DNA from 3 places in the Siphonobacter curvatus genome. Region 2 is predicted to be linked to each of the others. Evidence: riboswitches for the same ligand, from Rfam matches in the RefSeq annotation. Region 2 holds a riboswitch; each other region holds the start of a gene.
The links. A riboswitch is a leader RNA that binds a small molecule or an ion and turns the genes downstream of it on or off. The one in region 2 is predicted to bind cobalamin.
Positions count from the first base shown of each region.

Region 1: it holds a riboswitch for cobalamin, as region 2 does, so the genes downstream of both, C5O19_RS16955 (TonB-dependent receptor) here and C5O19_RS20345 (ABC transporter substrate-binding protein) in region 2, are expected to answer to the same signal.
Region 3: it holds a riboswitch for cobalamin, as region 2 does, so the genes downstream of both, metE (5-methyltetrahydropteroyltriglutamate--homocysteine S-methyltransferase) here and C5O19_RS20345 (ABC transporter substrate-binding protein) in region 2, are expected to answer to the same signal.

Region 1 covers NZ_PTRA01000002.1:441,728-447,906, reverse strand. The annotation lists gene C5O19_RS16980 (S8 family peptidase) at 1-993, shown strand, start outside; gene C5O19_RS16975 (hypothetical protein) at 1,072-1,326, shown strand; gene C5O19_RS16970 (hypothetical protein) at 1,334-1,600, shown strand; gene C5O19_RS16965 (alpha/beta fold hydrolase) at 1,833-2,582, opposite strand; gene C5O19_RS16960 (winged helix-turn-helix transcriptional regulator) at 2,704-3,045, shown strand; cobalamin riboswitch at 3,347-3,605, shown strand; gene C5O19_RS16955 (TonB-dependent receptor) at 3,775-6,141, shown strand.
Region 2 covers NZ_PTRA01000005.1:41,839-48,017, forward strand. The annotation lists gene C5O19_RS20320 (TlpA disulfide reductase family protein) at 1-383, shown strand, start outside; gene C5O19_RS20325 (bifunctional adenosylcobinamide kinase/adenosylcobinamide-phosphate guanylyltransferase) at 424-927, opposite strand; gene C5O19_RS20330 (cob(I)yrinic acid a,c-diamide adenosyltransferase) at 924-1,502, opposite strand; gene C5O19_RS20335 (ABC transporter ATP-binding protein) at 1,511-2,494, opposite strand; gene C5O19_RS20340 (iron ABC transporter permease) at 2,491-3,528, opposite strand; gene C5O19_RS20345 (ABC transporter substrate-binding protein) at 3,525-4,736, opposite strand; cobalamin riboswitch at 4,768-5,039, opposite strand; gene C5O19_RS20350 (AAA family ATPase) at 5,039-5,647, opposite strand.
Region 3 covers NZ_PTRA01000001.1:1,587,519-1,593,697, reverse strand. The annotation lists gene C5O19_RS06455 (VRR-NUC domain-containing protein) at 1-831, opposite strand, end outside; gene C5O19_RS06450 (cysteine-rich CWC family protein) at 932-1,141, opposite strand; gene C5O19_RS06445 (acyl-CoA thioesterase) at 1,303-1,689, opposite strand; gene metE (5-methyltetrahydropteroyltriglutamate--homocysteine S-methyltransferase) at 1,809-4,118, opposite strand; cobalamin riboswitch at 4,350-4,564, opposite strand; gene C5O19_RS06435 (phosphoglycerate kinase) at 4,827-6,014, shown strand; gene C5O19_RS06430 (3'-5' exonuclease) at 6,086-6,179, opposite strand, start outside.

The sequences.
Region 1 (6,179 bases), on a different contig from region 2:
GATGCGGCCATGACCTATAACCTACCCCAGGTGATCCAGCTGGCAGCCGATAGCCTCCGGCCGGGAGACATCATCCTGATTGAACAGCAGTATTCGCACCCAACCCTGGGCCTTACGACCGTGGAATGGTGGCCTGCCGATTTTGACGCCATTCGCTATGCCGTCAGTCGGGGTGTCATTGTGGTCGAAGCTGCCGGCAATGGCAACAACAACCTCGATGCGGCGGGCTACAATACGGCTTTGACGGGTTTTCCGGCGACCTGGCGGAATCCGTTTAACCGGGCCAACCGGGACTCAGGGGCCGTGGTAGTAGGAGCAGGAAATCCGCCCCCCGGTACGCACGGACGTAACGCCGAGACAGGTAGTGGAGAAGTATACACCGACCGGGCTCGCTGCAATTTTTCCAACTTTGGTTCCATGATCGACGTGCAGGGCTGGGGTTGGGAAGTGACGACCACGGGTTACGGCGATTTACAGGGTGGACCTGAAAACGAGCATTATACGGATACGTTCAACGGGACGTCGAGTGCTTCACCGATTGTCGTCGGAACGCTGGCCTGTTTGCAGGGCATTCTTCGGGCCTACGGACGCATTCCGCTGACGCCCGCCCGGGCCCGGGAAGTACTCCGCACGACGGGTTCGGCCCAGCAGGCCGCAACCGGACGTCCCCTGACGCAGCGAATCGGCAATCGTCCCAACTTACGCCAGTTGATTCCGCTCGTCTTACAAACCAATACCTGGTCGGGCGTGCAGTTTACGGGCAGTTTGGGGGCCAATGCTACAGGCCGCTGGTATACGTTCAATTGGCCCGCTCACTGGCACGTCGTATGGACGGCCGTTCCCACGACGCCAGTACCCGGTGCTCCGCAGCTTAAAATCAAAACACAGGTAGAGCGGGCTTCGGATGGCTTCATTACCTATTGGCTCAATGTAACCAATCTCAGTAACCGGCCCCTGAATTTCGAAGGAAGGTTTACGGTACTGGGCTGGTAGTATCAACCTGCGGAAACCAATCGTACCGGAGAGCCCGGATACTTACTTTTCTTAACCTTTTTTCAAACCTTCACGATCATGAGAGTTGGTGTTCAATTTACGGGTACGGTAGCGGCCAATGCCTCCGCCCAGTGGTATACGTTTAACTGGCCGGCTAGCTGGCACGTCATCTGGCATGTGGTACCCACGTCACCACGGACCGGAGCTCCCCAGGTGGAATGGGAAACTCGCGTAGAACGGGCTAACGCCACGTACGTAACCTATTGGGTATTAATTAAAAATCTGACCAACGTACCCGTCAATATCGAGGCCCGGTACGCGGTTTTGAACTAGCATCGCCATGAAAATAACCATTGAAGTAGATCACAAAACCGATGCCACCCCAGCCTTCGTAACGTCGGATTCAATTCCCGGTTACGCCGGCGGAGAGCCCCAGGGAACAGATCCCGCGAGTAGTAATACCGGTACGACTATGGGAACGGCCTCGGGCGACCAGCCGGCCGGGGAACCTCCCGTGTGGCTATTGGAGGCCATTGAAAACGCTCCCAGCCCGTCAACTACGGTGGCGCCGATGGGGACCTCTGGCGGTACGGCCCGACTCGAGTAGCTCAGCATTTTTACGGTTCGTAAAATTTCGTCTAGAACCGTAGATTTGATCTATTGGGCAGGAATGGATTTCATCCGTTCCTGCCTTTGTCGTTTAATAAAACATATCCTGAGACTTGGCCTCTGGAAAGTTTTCCGGAGTAATTGGTTCTTGTATATTCCATTCGATTCCTCAGGAAATGTTATATAACTGATGAAAACTTACCATCCAGTTATGAACGAATCCTTAGCCGTTACTTCCCCAATACCAGCTCTAGTTTTTTTACCAGATTTTCGGGTTGTTCCCGCATGGAGTAATGACCGCCTTCGAAGGGGTAAATCTTCCAGTTTCTGGCCCTGGCCCGGCTTAGTCCCATGGCGTCCGTATGGCTATCACTTTTACCATTTTTCGTCATGACAATAAAAGCAGTTGGAATGTTTCCAACCCGTGGATTGCTAATTCTTAGCGGCTCCGTATAGGTTTTGATGGGCTGCGGTACGTCCATGGGCGGCGTGGGTTTGGTAGGACCGAACGGATAGGTCATCACGCTGTCTTTAATGTGCGGTACCATCAGGGCGTCCCAGATCGGACCACACACATCCTTGGCACTTTCCCCATCATTGGGTACCATTGCGTCCAGGTATACGAGTTGACGGATGCGGTCGGGTACCTGCTCCGCCACGCCCGCTATGACCATACCGCCGTAACTATGTCCGACGAGAATTACGTTGTGCAGGTCTTCAAACCGGATCACATTGACAATATCCGAGATGTACGTACTGAGGTTGACGTTGGCATTGGACAAATGCACGCGTTCACCCAAACCCGTAAGCGTTGGTCGGTAAACTTTATCCCCTTTGGCTGCTAGTAAGGCATCCACTTGGGCGTAATCCCATCCACCCGACCAGGCCCCGTGCACGAGCAGAAAGGTTCGTGGCGTACGCGATTGGGCCAGACTGACGGTGGATATTAGAAACGCGAGTAGGAAAAACAGATTTTTCATGAATGAGCTTGTTCGTTAGTATGAATGCGACAAAACTAGCTATATTCACTTTCGAAAAGATAGCTGTTACCTATGGGTAAGTAGTTACCTGAGAGTAAGTACGTATGAACCATTACCAAACATGAAAAGCACCGAACCCGCTTGCCAGTATGAATTGAAAGTAGCCAAAGATGCCATGGAAGTGATTCAGGGCAAATGGCGGATTCCCATTATCATCTCCCTGACGTATGGCAACAAACGCTTCGGTGAAATCCAGCGGGATATTCCGGAGATCTCGCCCAAAATGCTTTCGCAGGAACTAAAGGCACTGGAAGAAAATCAGCTCATTACCCGTACGCTGTACGACAGTATGCCCATCACGGTAGAATACGCCCTGACGCCTCTGGGCCTGTCGATGAAAGACCTGTTGGTCGAATTACGCAACTGGGGGAAGCATTTCAGAAAAGAGATAGTGGGAAAATAAGAAGCGTTACCTTCACTTCTATACTAAATCGTCTATACCAATCCTTGGAGTCAGGGGCGGGTTTAATAGCTGAAAACAGGAGCGACACTGAAATGGCTGCAAAGGCCTAAATTAGCCGCTCGGCGGGTAAAACGATAGAAGCCTTCCTATTGACTTTCCTCTTTCGCAGGGCCTGTCTAAACCGTAGTTAATCGGGCTAAACCTGAGTAAGGTTGAACAAAGACATGAGGTAATGTTATCTCTTCCTTCTTTAATCTATCATTTTTAGCCTACCTTCGCGGCCTCATTCAAGTTCTTTACTTCTTATTCCACGGAAAAAGGTTCTGTCGAAAGACAGATTAATAGGGAATCGTGTGTAAATCACGAGCTGTCGTGCAACTGTAAGTTCTACGCAGTTTGCGGTTGACCGTTTCCGTTTTCAATTACTCAAACATTGGCAACGGAAAACTGAAAACTGTAAACGGCATACGTTTCAGACAAATGAGCCACTGTATCATTCGGTATGGGAAGGCGTCTGAAATAGAACAAGTCAGGAGACCTGCCTTTTTCTTAGCTGGTCATGCTTTCACGGTTTAGAGCGTTATCAAGGGGAGCTTTGCTTTGTTGTATGGGCACAACTGTGCCGATACGCGTATGCCCGTGCGTAAGCTTTCCTGATTTCTTCTCTACCCCCGAACCATTATTAGCTAGAACGCAAGCGAAGAACTTTTAACCTTTTAGTTAAAAGTTATGCTCCCCATTTCTACTTCACGATTAAGTAGCAAAGTCCTTTTTACCACCTGGGTACTACTCTGCGGCATCCTCCTAAAGGCATTTTCGCAACACAAAAACGGCTCGCTGGAAGGGCGAATTGAAACGGAAATTCAGGAACCCCTACCCGGCATTTCCATTCGTCTGGAGCCCACGGGTCTGGGAGTAATCACCCAGGCCGACGGCAGTTTTAAGTTGCAGGCAATTCCGGCGGGAGCGTATACCCTCACGCTGAGCGGTATCGGGTACGAAGTGCGTCAGGTTCAGGTACAGGTCAAAGCCGGCCAAACCCTGCCCCTGCATTATCAGCTTAACCAGAAAACCCACGAGCTTTCGGTGGTGACGGTAACCAGTCAGCGAACCCGCTCGTTTTCGGCGATTAACAAAATCGATGTTCCGCTGCGGGATCTGCCTTTATCTACCAGCTCAGTCAGTTCAAAAACCATCGAGCAACGCGGCATTGATGATTTGGGGGATGCCATGAAAAATACCACGGGCGTTCGTTCCAACAACACCTACGGCGGTTTTCAGCACTTCACCATTCGCGGGTTCAGCAATTTCGTGGTACTGATTGATGGCGTTCGGGATGAGCGACATAACATTTCCACAAGTGCTCCCAACACGAATTTAGCCAACGTCGAACGCATCGAAGTACTGAAAGGCCCGGCTTCCGTTCTGTTTGGGCACTCGGCTTTGGGTGGTATCATCAACATCGTACGGAAACAGCCTACGGCCGATTTCAGGGCTAATTTTTCCGCGACTTACGGGAGTTTCAATACCCGTCGGATGCGGGCTGGTGCGGGTGGTTCGATCAACCCGAAGCTTCGGTACCGGATGGATTTCGGGGTGTCGAATACCGACGGTTTCCGGCAGGCGGGTATCTCTACTAACAATGCCTACGTGGCCTTGGAATATACACCCACCCGCAAGGACTACTTTTATTTGTCGGTGGGAGCCAATAAAGATGTGTACCGCACGGATTCGGGTATTCCCGTTTTGGCGGGCGGCGTGCTGGTTCCCGGCATGGATCTAACGACGCGTTACAACGACCCCGCTGATTTTTTAAAGCATACGCGAACGGATGTTCAGTTTCGCTACGTGCGGCAGCTTATGGCCAACCTGAAACTTTCCAATCAGCTCTCGTATTCGGACGATAACATCGATTATTTTTCAACGGAAGAACTGACGCTCAATACCCGGCGGGATTCCATTACCCGCTCGTTTCCCTACTACTTCAATCACCTCACCAAGCCGTTACAAAATCAGCTGGAGCTGACCTACGATCTCAACATCGCCAAGGTTTCGCAGAAGATTTTGCTGGGGTATTCGCTTAGCGTACTAGACCGTAAAACGTATAACGGTGCTATTTTTGGTGCCGGCAAAGGAGCAACCATTCCCGTACAAAACCCGATTGAAAACCAGGGATATATCGATTACTACGATACCTACTACCGGGCTACGGATGAAACGGTACACGGAATTTACTTACAGGATTTCATCCGGTTTTCCGAAAAAATCAAGGCATTAGTTGGGTTGCGTTACGATGTATTCAAAGGCGAATATTACACCGATCAGGTGGACAAAGACCGCCAGGTAACCAACTACGGAGCGAAATCAACCATAGCCCGGAATGCCCTGACCTATCGGCTGGGCCTAGTCTATCAGCCCATTGAACCTTTATCCATCTATGCCTCGTACTCAACGTATTTCAAACCCTCCCGCCGGGTAGCTCCAAACGGGGAGACGTTCGATCCCGAAACGGGTTATCAGGCTGAAGTGGGCTCCCGACTGGAGCTGTCATCAAAATTTGCCGCTTCGGCTTCGGTCTACTACATGCGAAAAGACAATCAGGTGGAAAGTTTGCCCGGTGGCGTTTTCAAACGCGTAGGTTCGGCGGAATCAAAAGGCTTTGAAGTGGAGGCTCAGGGCAATCCCTTCGCGGGCCTTGATTTGACGGTGGGTTATACTTTTACCAAAGCCCAGTACTTACCCTACGCCAGTGCAGAGGTAAACCCCGTGGCGGGTAAAACGGCGGTGCTGGCTCCGAAGCATCTGGTAAATACCTGGCTAAACTACACGGTTCAGCGAAAAACCTTGAAAGGGCTGAATGCTGGGGTGGGCTTCAACTATCAAAGCGAAGCCTTCGCCAACTCGGCGAATACGTACGTTTTGCCGTCCTATCGAACCGTCGATGTGGCCCTGGGGTATCAGCTGAACCGCGTGGGCATTCGGGCGAATGTGAATAACCTGTTTAACGAACGCTATTTCACCAACGTGATCTTAACCCGGCAGTTTTATCCCGGAGCCACCCGTAATTACCTGCTGACGCTTAGTTACCAACTTTAACCTTTCAGCCGCGGACTTTTGGAGTCTGCGGCTTTGTA
Region 2 (6,179 bases):
GCAAGGCCGTCAAGGTATCGGATTTTAAAAATCAATACGTGTTAATCGATTTTTGGGCCAGTTGGTGTGGTCCCTGTCGGCAGGAAAATCCGCAAATTGTCAAGGCTTATCAGACCTACAAAGCCAAAGGCTTTGCGATCCTGGGCGTATCCCTCGATTTTCCGGGTCAGAAAAAAGCCTGGCTAAAAGCCATTGAGAAAGATCAGCTTACCTGGACCCAGGTTTCGGATTTAAAGGGCTGGGAAAACGCAGCGGCCAAGCAGTACGGGATCAGGTCCATTCCCGCTAATTTTCTGATTGATCCTTCGGGTAAAATCATTGCCCGGGATCTACGGGGAGAGGATCTGCAACGGGAATTGGGTCAAATTTTTGCGAATAAATGACCTGACAGAAACGAATGGATTTGTGTCAGGTCATTGCTCATTACTTCAGCCGCAGGGGTAAGCCGGATACCATAAAAATTGCTTCCTCCGCCTGACGGGCCACGTATTGATTCGCCCAGCCCTGCAAATCCGTGAACTGCCGTCCAAGCGGCGTATCGGCGTGGAGGCCCATGCCAATTTCGTTGGAAATAATCAGTAACGTAGCCGGAGTCTCTACCAAAGCATCCACCTCGGCCTGAAACGCTGCCAGTGTCCGGTCCAGATCGTTTTCGTGAGCCATAAATAGGTTGGTGAGCCAGAGCGTGACGCAGTCGATGACGACGACCCGACCGGGTAAGGGAAGGGTAGCCAGATCTTTTTCGGCTTCAAACGTCGTCCATTCCGGACCGCGTTCCCGCCGGTGCCGATTCACCCGTCCGGCGAAATCTTCGTCCCAGATTTTCGCCGTAGCCACGTACACCGGCGACTCCGAAAGAGCGAGAGCCCGCTCCTGAGCGTAGCGACTTTTGCCGCTCCGGGCTCCACCCGAGATGTAAATGATCATTCGGGTTTCTTAAAGCGTTTGTACAGAAAGAGTTGCCATTTTTCTTCGGCGACTCCGGCTTTATCCATTTCAGCCCGGGCTAGTGTAAAAAACAGATCGGACAGGCGGTTGATGTAGGCCGGAATGGCCTCGTGGACGGTATCGGTTTTGATGAGTGAAACCAGTCGCCGCTCACCCCGCCGCATCTGCGTACGAATCATGTGACAGAGGGCTGAAATCTCGTTTCCACCGGGCAAGAGGAAGTAGTCGGAAGGGGAGGTCATGGCCGCTTCCAGGTCATCAATCCAGGTTTCGCAAAACTCGGCTCCGTCTTCGGGAAGCGGGTTCGTGTTGATTTTTTTCGCGTCGGAAGGACGGGCCAGGTGCGACATCATGTCCATCAGATCCTTCTGAATTTTGTGCAGATTGGTCTGCCATTCGTGCTCAGTCCCGAGCTTCACGCGTAACAGTCCAATCGTTGAGTTAACCTCATCCAGCGTACCGATGCACTCCACGCGGACGTTATCTTTGGCGACGCGACTACCGCCGAACAAACCCGTCGTTCCTTTGTCGCCTTTTTTGGTGTAAATTTTCATAAGATGAGTTATCGGCCCTTGAGCCGTTTGGAAAGTTCTTCAAGTAATGCCTGGATGGAAGTGACCGCAACGGCTCCATCAATCAGCCAGCGATCGGACTGTACCTCCACGGAAAGGGCAGCCCCAGGCTCCGTGCGGTAGCCTTCCCGCCACAAGGCCCGCCGGGTCCAGAACAACGAACCGGCTTCGCCCGTCAGTTGTACGGCAGGGCCCGTAGGGGAGGGGTACAGCTGGAAAGTCCCCGTAAGACGATCAAACACAAAACCAGTAGCCGTAAAGGCCCTCTCAAACGCACCGTTGAGAACCAAATCTTCGGGGACACCCTGAGCAAAACGGCCGTTGGTTCCCATGAGCCATAACTGGTCGGCGGCCTGCAGGGCCAGATCCAGTTCGTGCGTGGAAAGCAGAATGGCCTTTCCCGTTTGCCGGGCCAGCTCGTGTAGCAGTCGCATCAACTCCACCCGACTCGGTAAATCCAGGTGAGCGGTGGGTTCATCCAGCAAAATCAGATCGGTATCCTGAGCCAGTGCCCGGGCGAGCATGACCTTCTGCCGTTCGCCATCGCTAAGCTGGGAGATGCGTCGATCGGCAAAGGCCGTGGTTCCCGTCAATTCCAAGGCCCAGTCCACCTTACGCTGATCTTCCGCAGTCAGACTGCCCAACCAATTGGTGTACGGCGTGCGGCCCAGAGCTACCAGTTCGCGAACCCGTAGGTGTCCGGATTCGACGCGTTCGGTCAGGACCAGACTGAGTTTTCGGGCCAGATCAGTAGGAGCGAGGCTGGCTAGTACCTGCCCGTTCAGGTGAATTTCGCCACTTAAGGCCGCCTGTAAACCCGAAAGGGTTCGCATCAACGTCGATTTGCCCGCTCCGTTGGGACCCAGCAAACCGACCAACTGACCCGGCTGCAAGCTCAGATTGAGAGGCCCAGCAACGGATTTCGTTGGGTAACCAATCCGCAGGTCATGGGTCGTTAGTAGCGGCTGGCTCATACAAAAACGGATTTATGACGACTGACAAGCATCCAGATCACCACCGGAGCCCCCAGTAAGGACGTCACTACATTGATGGGTAAGATCGATTGCGTACCGGGAAGCTGGGCAATGCTGTCGCATAATAACATCAACAGACTACCTATGAGGCCATTCGCCGGAATGAGAATGCGGTGATTAGAGGTGCCCAGCAACGAACGGGTCAGGTGCGGTACGGCAATGCCAATGAACCCAATCGGACCGCAAAACGCGGTGATACTGCCCGTAAGCAGACTTGTACTGGCAATAATCAGGGTGCGGGCCCGCCGAACGGTCAGCCCCATACTACGGGCGTAGGCCTCTCCCAGCAGTAAAGCATTTAGTGCTTTGGAAGAGGCAAAGGCTAGAACCAGTCCCAGCAGGACCACGCCGGAGAGCACGTACAGGTGTGACCCGAGTACGCCACCCAGCGAACCAAAGGTCCAGAGTAAATATTCCTGAATCTGTTCGGGCTGACTGAAATACTGCCAGATACTAATGACGGAAAAGGTAATCGTGCCGACCATTACCCCGACCAGCAACAGAACCACATGGTCGCGGAGTCGTCCGGCAATGAGCAGGACCAGTCCCAGTACCAGAGCAGAACCCAGCGAAGCCATGCCCACAATTAGCCAGCTCCCGGAAAGCCCCAGTTGTCGGATGGCGTATAGACTGGTAACGCTCCCACTACCCAGCATCACCGCCGCCACGCCCAGACCCGCCCCGGCGGTAATACCCAGTTCGGAGGGGCCAGCCAGCGGATTGCGAAAAAGCGTTTGCATTTGCAGCCCACTCACGGATAATCCCCAGCCGACCAGCACGGCGGTACAGGCCTTGGGAATACGAATTTTTTCAACGATAAATAGCCAAGCCGTCTGTTCGGATTCATGGTGAAGTACGATACGTACCACTTCTCGAAGCGGAATGGCTACGGAACCCAGGGTAAGGTTCACCAGAAAACCAACTACCGTTGCTGCCAGGAGTAAACCCAGCACGAGTCGCAGGCGTGGTGTCATTGGAGTTGTTTGTAATAATACAGTTCGTAATCGGGCAGGAGTTCGGGATGCAGAATTTTAATCAGATCGCCCAGTACCCGCTCCGGATGAACAGCTCCCGATTCCCAGTAATCGTTTGATCCCCGGGCGTTGGTTCGCTTGCTGTAGTTATACAACTGGCCGGTTTTGAAGGCTTTAAAATCTCCGTAACGGGCGTCTCGGGCCAGGATGTCTTTTTTCGTATCTCGTCCGCTGATGCCTACATTCAACCAGTAATCGGCCTGTAGTCCAATGGGATACACGGCCTCGAAGTTAAGCGGCAAACTGCCCGTGGCCCGGGTGGCATTCCAGTGGTAAGTAGCTCCGGCATCGCGGAAAAACTGAGCCATGTAACTATTGCCATTGGGTACAAACCAGGAATCTTTATAGCTGGTACCGGTGATGATACTGGGCCGTGTTTTGACCGAACGGGTCAGGGATTTGAGTCGATTGTATTCCTTTTCTACGGCGGCAAATCGCTGATTCACCTGTTCTTCCTGATTAAGTAACGCCGCCAGCAGCTTCACCCATTCGGCCCGGCCCAGCGGTGTCGTTTCGACCCACTCGGAGTTGATCAGTACAGGTACTCCGGCGGCATTGAGCGTCTGGTAGCGATCCATGCGGGCATTGGGTTGCCCCACGGCCATTACCAGATCGGGGTGCATGGCGACCAGCGTTTCTTCGTTGAGCGTCTGATCTTTGCCCACCTGCGTAATTTTCTTTTCGTTGATACGAGCAATGACTTTTTCGGAAGATACGTACTTGAGATCGCCCAGTCCTACCAGAATAGCTTCGGCGTCAAGAAAACTAACCAGTCCAATATGCATGGACGACATTGCCACCAGCGAACGCAGAGGAATCTCAATGAGCTGACTATTCTCGTACCCTTTCGGGCGGGGCGTACCGCGTTGCAGGAGAACGTAGGTCGCCGTATCCGTGCTCTTTTCAAAGGGACTCATAATCTGTACCACTTTATAATGCGAGCGGTAGGTAATCCGAAAACCTTTGGCGTGTTTGATCTGGACTTTCTCGGGAAAGTAGTCGTGTTTAACGGCCGCTTCGCCCTGTTCAGCAACGGAAGAGGTGGAACTACACTGGCTCAGTAAACCCAGCGTGAAGGCTGCCACTACCAACAGTGAAGCCCATTGCCGCATACATTTCTGCGGAAAAGTAAACAAAGGATGCATCATGATTCGTACGAGCTTTTCTTCCGAAAGCTGTCGGGGGTTAACCACTCAGGCAGGTCTTCTGACTCGTTCTCTTCCCAACCCCTTCCCATACCCAAGAGGGTACAGTGGCGTATCTTGTTAGGAAATGTTGGGAGTTTAGGGTTTTGAGTTTAGTGTTTGGAGTATTCTCAACAACTCAGAACGCTAAACGCAACACTCAAAACTCTTGCAGAACTTACAGCAGCGGAGACTGTTCCGGAATTGCACCGGATTCCCTTTTCAAACCGTCGCCTCACGACGGTTACCTGGATGGGGCCGCAAAACTACGAAGAAATTGTCGGGTCACTAACACGAAGCTTGCCTGATTGACAAAAACCGGACTCCGGGATAAAATCAGGTAGCGATCCTTTTTCCAGTATACTTTCCACAAAAGCCACGCGTTCAGCCACAGAAACCTGGGGAAGTACGATCAGCTGATAGCCCAGCGACTGATACACCTCCGATAGAGTTTCGTACAGCCGTGTGGCTTCGGCAAAGGTCTGCCAGCGTTCGGCGTCGTTGACGTAAATTTCTTTCCAGGGCGGAGCCATCAGCACCCAGGGAGCGTAAGGGTATTGGCGGGCCACCTGTATCCACTCTGGTTCCACCGGAATGTTGCCCACCCGTAGATACGCCAGAATATCAGGAATGCCCCGGTCGAAAAACGTCAGCGGTCCCTGAGCTTGTTGATAGGCCCTTTGCATTCGTTCCAAAGCCAGCCCGGCAAAACCGCTCAGATCGTTCCAGGGAACCCGCTTGGAATCCAGCTGTACCTGTTCCTGAATCAGGAGTCGCGATACTTCGGCTGAAGTAGAATACCCCCGGTCCTGTAATGCTTCAAGTAAGGTACTCTTACCGGCTCCGGGTCCTCCTGAGATGATGATTCGCTGCATTGCCTAAAGTTTGACCCACAAAAATACCGATTCTGATGGTCAGACCAACCGGATGCTAAAAGTGGATTTGGCAATACTAGGCAGTAATCGGATAAGTCATACGAATCAGCAAACTATAGATCTGTGCCGTTCCTACTCCAATCGGATAGGCCTTGTCTTACCTTACGATAATGTTTTTTTGTATTTTTTTATAAAAAACTAGAACTAATGGAGTATGTCAACAAGGGTAATTGCATAGGAGCATCAAACGCATGCCTGATGTTGTAAAGCGTCCTTGAAGAAATTAGTCACCCCATTTCTTCACTAAAACTTTTTCATCAGATTGCTTCCCGCTTACGCTTTTAGGTACGGCGGGTTTTCAATAAGTACAAATCTGTTCATCGTGTTCACCGCCAAAACTAACTAGATGGAATCACTTCAGATGCACTACTTCCGCCCTTCCTGCTTCATTCCTCGTTAGGAAATAACGCTACAGGAGAAAGCCGCTTAGCCACTGCTTTTCTCATGCTCTCTTGTTCACCCCAAACATTGT
Region 3 (6,179 bases), on a different contig from region 2:
CTTTTTCTGCCGCTCCATATACCCGGCCAGCTTCAGAATTAGTCGATCGAGGGAGGGCTGGGCAATTTCTGCCAGCGGTGTATGGTTTTCATACCAGTCAAGAAACCAGTTATTAATGGCCAGCGGATCGGTTTCGGCAGCTTTCATCAACTGAAAATCTTCCGCCGCCAGCGATACTTTCAGGCGGTCTTCAACTTCCTGCCGAGTGGTGAAGTGCGGTACAAACCGGTCCTCATCAAAACGTTCGAAACGAAGATGTCCCAGATCCCGTACCACAAACTCACTCATATCGGCGTGTCGATTACCGAAAAAGAGGAACTTGAAAAGCATAGTCTGGGCTTCGTAATTGACCTTAACGACGGGCTCGCTCGCTCCGATCAGTACGCTTAAGTCATCGAAAGGAGCGGATTCCAGTAGCCAGTCGCTAAGTTCTTCCTTCTTTAAACTGGCTTTGCCTTTGGTATCCAGCGTCAGTTGTTTAGCAAAACTGAGGACTTCCGTTTTGTTGAAAATGTCGAGTACCTCCCCCGCCCGATTTTGATGGTACGCTGACAGCGGAGCCACAAACCCCTTGCTTTCCAGCTCGAGCAGGGCTTCGCCCCAGTATTCAATTTCCGGATAATTAAGCTTACGAACGCGGAAGAAAGCTACCCTTCGGTTGGTAAACCGAATAAACAGACACTGAGCATCTTCGCTGAGATGATCAAAGTCGTGCAGAAACTCCCGTTCGTCATCGGTAAGCAATTCCAGGTAAAAACGGCGAACGAATTCAATTAAATAGCGAAAGTACTCAAGGTAATATTTAGGAGGCAGTTCCAGGCGTTCGGACATAGCAAGAGCTTCGTGGCTTAGAACTAGGATAATGCTTTTTATGAGGAAAAAGTTTGATTTTCAGCCTGTGGATTGATTGGATCTAACATTATTGAAACGATCACTCCCCCTGCGTTTCCTGCCGCAATTCCTCCAGACAGTGCATGCACAGGCAGCTTCCGTCATACTCCATCACCGAAATGTCACGAATGTATTGCATTTCATTTGGCGTCAGGGCTACGTTCATGCAATCACATTTCAGACTGGCGTTGAGTTTGCAGGTGAACAACCGTCCACAACGCGGGCAACCTTCGATGGCGTGTTTAGACATAAGAAGTTGGTAGTTTTCGGTTTACCGTTTTCAGTTTGAAGCGTTTGCGAACTTTAATAACGCTCTAGTGAAAGCTCGCTTCCAGAACAGTAAAATTCTGCGTGTAGTTGCATACCCCTTATTATTCACTCCACTGAAAACTGTAAACCGAAAACTGTAAACTAATCCAGAATTTTCACCGGCTTCTTATCCGCGTCAATCGCTACGAACGTAAACGTGCCGTGGATGGCGAGTTCGCGGCCTTCGGCGTACATGCTTTCGACAAAAATCTCCACGCTTACCCGCATACTCGTGTTTCCGACGTGTACGACATTGCCAATCAGCTCCACCAGCATTCCCGCCTGAATAGCCTGACGGAAATCAATGCGGTCGCTCGATACCGTCACCATCGGTTTTCGGGCCAGTCGCGTCGCCGTGATGAAGGCAATTTCATCCATCCACTGCATCGCCATACCCCCGTACAGCGTATCATAATGGTTGGTCGTATTCGGAAAAACAGCTTTAAATACGCGGGTTTCTGCCGCTTTGATTTTTTCTTCTAAAGACATGAGAAATGGGTTTTGAGTTTAGGGTTTAGAGGTTAGGGTTCTGAATCGAATCATGGGGTTATCCGTTATACGCTACGGTCTACGCAACTCAAAACACTAAACTCTAAACCACAAAACCTCTAAACGCTTATCGTCTGCTGGAGCTGCCTGGCGGCGGCTACCATGTTTCGTAAGGCCTGATCGGTTTCGGCCCAACGGCGGGTTTTCAGGCCGCAGTCGGGATTGACCCACAAGTTACGAGCCGGAATCGTACGAAGTGCTTTTTCCAGCAAATGTGCCATTTCTTCCACGCTCGGTACACGCGGCGAGTGAATATCGTACACGCCGGGTCCGATCTCATTGGGGTACTGAAAGTCCGAGAATGCTTCCAGCAATTCCATCTGCGAACGGGAGGTTTCGATGGTAATCACGTCGGCATCCATCCGGGCGATGGCCTCCATGATATCGTTGAATTCCGAGTAACACATGTGCGTGTGAATCTGCGTCTGGTCCGCTACCCCCGAAGCACTCAGCCGGAACGCGTCCACGGCCCAGGTCAGGTACGCCGCCCAGTCCGCCCGCCGCAGAGGCAATCCTTCGCGAATGGCGGGTTCGTCAATCTGAATGATCCGGATGCCTGCTTGTTCCAGTTCCTGTACCTCATCCCGAATCGCTAAGGCAATCTGGAAGGCCGTATCCTTACGTGGCTGATCATCCCGGACAAAGGACCATTGCAGGATCGTGACCGGACCCGTCAACATCCCTTTCATGTATTTCTCGGTTTTCGATTGAGCGAAGGTCGTCCAACGTACCGTCATGGCTTCGGGACGTTCTACGTCACCGTAAATAATCGGTGGCTTCACGCAACGACTGCCGTAACTCTGTACCCAGCCATTTTGAGTGAAGACGTAGCCCGTCAGTTGCTCGCCGAAGTATTCTACCATGTCGTTACGCTCGAACTCGCCGTGTACCAGTACGTCCAACCCTACTTCCTCCTGCCAGCGAATGGACCTTTCGATTTCCGCTTCTACAAACGTTTCATAATCAGCCTTCGTTACTTCGCCTTTCTTGTACTTCGCCCGCCATTGCCGCACTTCGTCGGTTTGGGGAAAGGAACCAATGGTGGTCGTGGGGAAGAGCGGTAATGGCAGGCTTTCTCCTTGAATTTGTTGACGAACGGCAAACGCACTATCCCGCTCAAAATCATCCGTTTGCACGGCCTGTACCCGCGTTTTAACGGCAGTTTTGTGAATCAGCAGACTCGTCCGGCGACTTTCCAAAGCCACCTGATTTTCCAGCAATAAGCCCTGAGCCTCTCCCTTGGACAGACGTCCCAGCGTCACTACTTCACCGAGTTTCTGCTTGGCAAAGGCCATCCAGTTTTTGATTTCCGGCGTCAGGACGGCTTCGTTTTTCTCTAGATCCAGGTCATACGGTACGTGCAGTAGCGAGCAGGACGGAGCAATCCAGACACGGTCTTTGCCCAGTACGTCCACCGCTCGCTGAATGAACGTCAACGATTGCGTGAAGTCATTTTTCCAGACGTTTCGTCCGTCCACGACGCCCAGCGAAAGGATTCGTTGCGAAGTGACAAAACTGGTATCGGCCAGGATGACTTCCAGTTGTTCGTTGCCGCGTACCAAATCCACGTGCAAAGCCGCTACGGGCAATTGCAGGGTCAGGGCCAGGTTGGGCTGTATGCTTTCAAAATACGTGGCAACCAGCAAGGATAGCTGAGGTACCGCCCGGGCTAGGTACTCGTAGGCCTGCTGAAAAGCGATTTGCTCATTCTCGGATAAGTCCAGCGTCAGGCAGGGTTCGTCGATCTGTACCCAGGTCGTACCTCGGGTAGCCAGTTCGCGTAGTACGTCGGCGTACACGGGCAACAAGCGTTCGAGCAGATCAATGCGATGGAAACCCGCTTCTTTTTCTTTGCCCAGTAACAGAAACGATACGGGGCCAAGCAAGACGGGCTTCGTCAGAATACCCATTTGCTTGGCATCTTCAAAGTCGTGAATGACTTTATCGGAATACCGCTTAAACTGCTGATTTTTCAGAAACTCCGGTACGATGAAGTGGTAATTGGTATCAAACCATTTCGTCATTTCCATGGCTCTGATGTCCAGCCCATTCTGCTGAATACCCCGGGCCATGGCGAAGTAGATTTCCAGTTCGCGATTACTCTTACCGTCAATCAGCGACTGGTAACGCTCGGGTACCGCCCCTACCATCAGGGCCGTATCCAATACCTGATCGTAATACGAAAAGTCGTTGGAAGGAATCCACTGGATACCGGCTTCCTGTTGCGTTTGCCAGTTTTGCCGACGGACCTGCCGTCCGGCCCAGAGGAGTTCATCTTTGGAGATTTTTCCGGCCCAGAATTGTTCGCTGGCCCATTTTAGTTCGCGTTTGCTGCCCACACGGGGGTAGCCCAGGTTGTGCGTAACCATGTTGTTTGTGTTAAAAAAGGGTTTAAAAAAACGCCTCTGAAACACCCAACCCGCCAAAAAAGGTGAATTGTTACGAATGCGTAGGCATACGATCTCCGGCTCACGTTCCTCGCTGAACGTCAGAAGAAGAATACACGTTTTCGACCCCGCTCTGAGCATCAGAACCGGGCGAAGAAACGCCTACAACATTTGTAAAATCAATGCGTGCATCAGGCCTTAGTCGTGAAGGCATGACCATTGAGAAGGTTGGCAAGTCTCCTGGCTTGTACCATGCTGGCCCCCCTTCTCATTCCTCACGGAACAATGGGAAATTTGGGCAGCACGTGTTTCGCTGCGGCGAAACGGGTACTTACAGTAGCACGTCTGCTCGTGATTTACACACGATTCCTTTTTCATTCCTTGGCGAGCGAAGACCTCCCCACGAAACCAACCATCCGATTGACGGGCATTACAAAGAACGCCGCAAATATAGAGCATAGTTTTTTTAAATATGGAAGCAGAATCTTTTTTAGAAAAGACGTTACTCCACCTACTCATTGCTGCAGCGTATATCTTTTTAGCAAAATTTTAAGAGGTTTCGCTTAAAAACTCGTCAGGTTTAGGGAAGTTTGGCCGAATTTCTAAATTTGTTCCGTTCTTGACTAACGCTTCAGAACTTTGTTACCGCGTGGTCTTACCATTACTCATTTAAACTTCTGATTCTATCTGATGAAGACGCTGAACCAGTACAATTTCGCCGGAAAAAAGGCACTTGTCCGCGTAGATTTCAATGTCCCTTTGAATGACCGCTATGAAATTACTGACGATACCCGCATCAAAGCTACCATCCCCACGATTCAGAAAATTCTGAACGACGGTGGTTCGGTAATCCTGATGTCGCACCTGGGTCGTCCGAAAGACGGTCCTACCGAAAAATATTCGCTCAAACACCTGGTTAATGCCCTGTCGCTGATTTTCAACCGTCCGGTAAAATTTGCCGATGACGCCATTGGTCAGCAGGCTGTAGATCAGGCCGCTAACTTGCAGCCCGGTGAAATCCTGCTGCTGGAAAACCTCCGTTTCTACAAAGAAGAAGAAAAAGGAGACGTGGCTTTCGCCGAGAAACTGTCTCGCCTGGGTGATGTTTGGGTAAACGATGCTTTTGGTACAGCTCACCGGGCACACGCTTCAACGGCGGTAATCGGTCAGTTCTTTACTGATAAAGTAAGCGGTTACGTCATGCAAGCCGAACTTGACAACGCTCAACGGATTCTGGATAATGTAGAGCGTCCGTACACGGCGATCATGGGTGGAGCGAAAATCTCCGATAAAATTCTGGTGATCGAACGCCTGCTGGATAAAGTGGATACGCTGATTCTGGGTGGCGGTATGACCTACACCTTCACGAAAGCCTTGGGTGGACAAATCGGAAACTCCATCCACGAAGACGACAAAATGGAGCTGGCTCTGGAGCTGATCGAAAAAGCGAAAGAAAAAGGAGTCAATCTACTGATGCCGCTAGATACGGTGATTGCCGATAAGTTTTCCAACGACGCCACCAAAACGACGGTTCCTTCGGGTCAGATTCCCGAGGGCTGGGAAGGGCTGGACATTGGACACCAGTCGATCGTAGTATTCAAAGAAGCCATCCTGAATTCGAAAACGATTCTCTGGAATGGTCCGATGGGTGTATTCGAATTCCCGAATTTTGCTGTAGGCACCAACGCCATTGCGGAGTACGTAGTGACGGCAACTGAAGAAAACGGAGCCTTCTCACTCATCGGTGGTGGTGATTCCGCCTCTGCGGTAAACAATGCCGGTTACGGTGACCGCGTAAGCTACGTATCGACGGGCGGTGGAGCTCTGCTCGAATACATGGAAGGCAAAACGCTTCCCGGGGTAGCGGCTCTGGATTAATTTCCTGACGAAATACCCAAACGATAAAGAGCCGATCCTGTAGGATCGGCTCTTTATCGTTTATTCTTTCCTTACTCCGCCAGTTTAAACTTTTTGGCAAGAGCAAATACTTCTTTGAACGATTTCGTAGTCAGCTGAGCGTCTTCGAGGGCATTGTGAAATTCG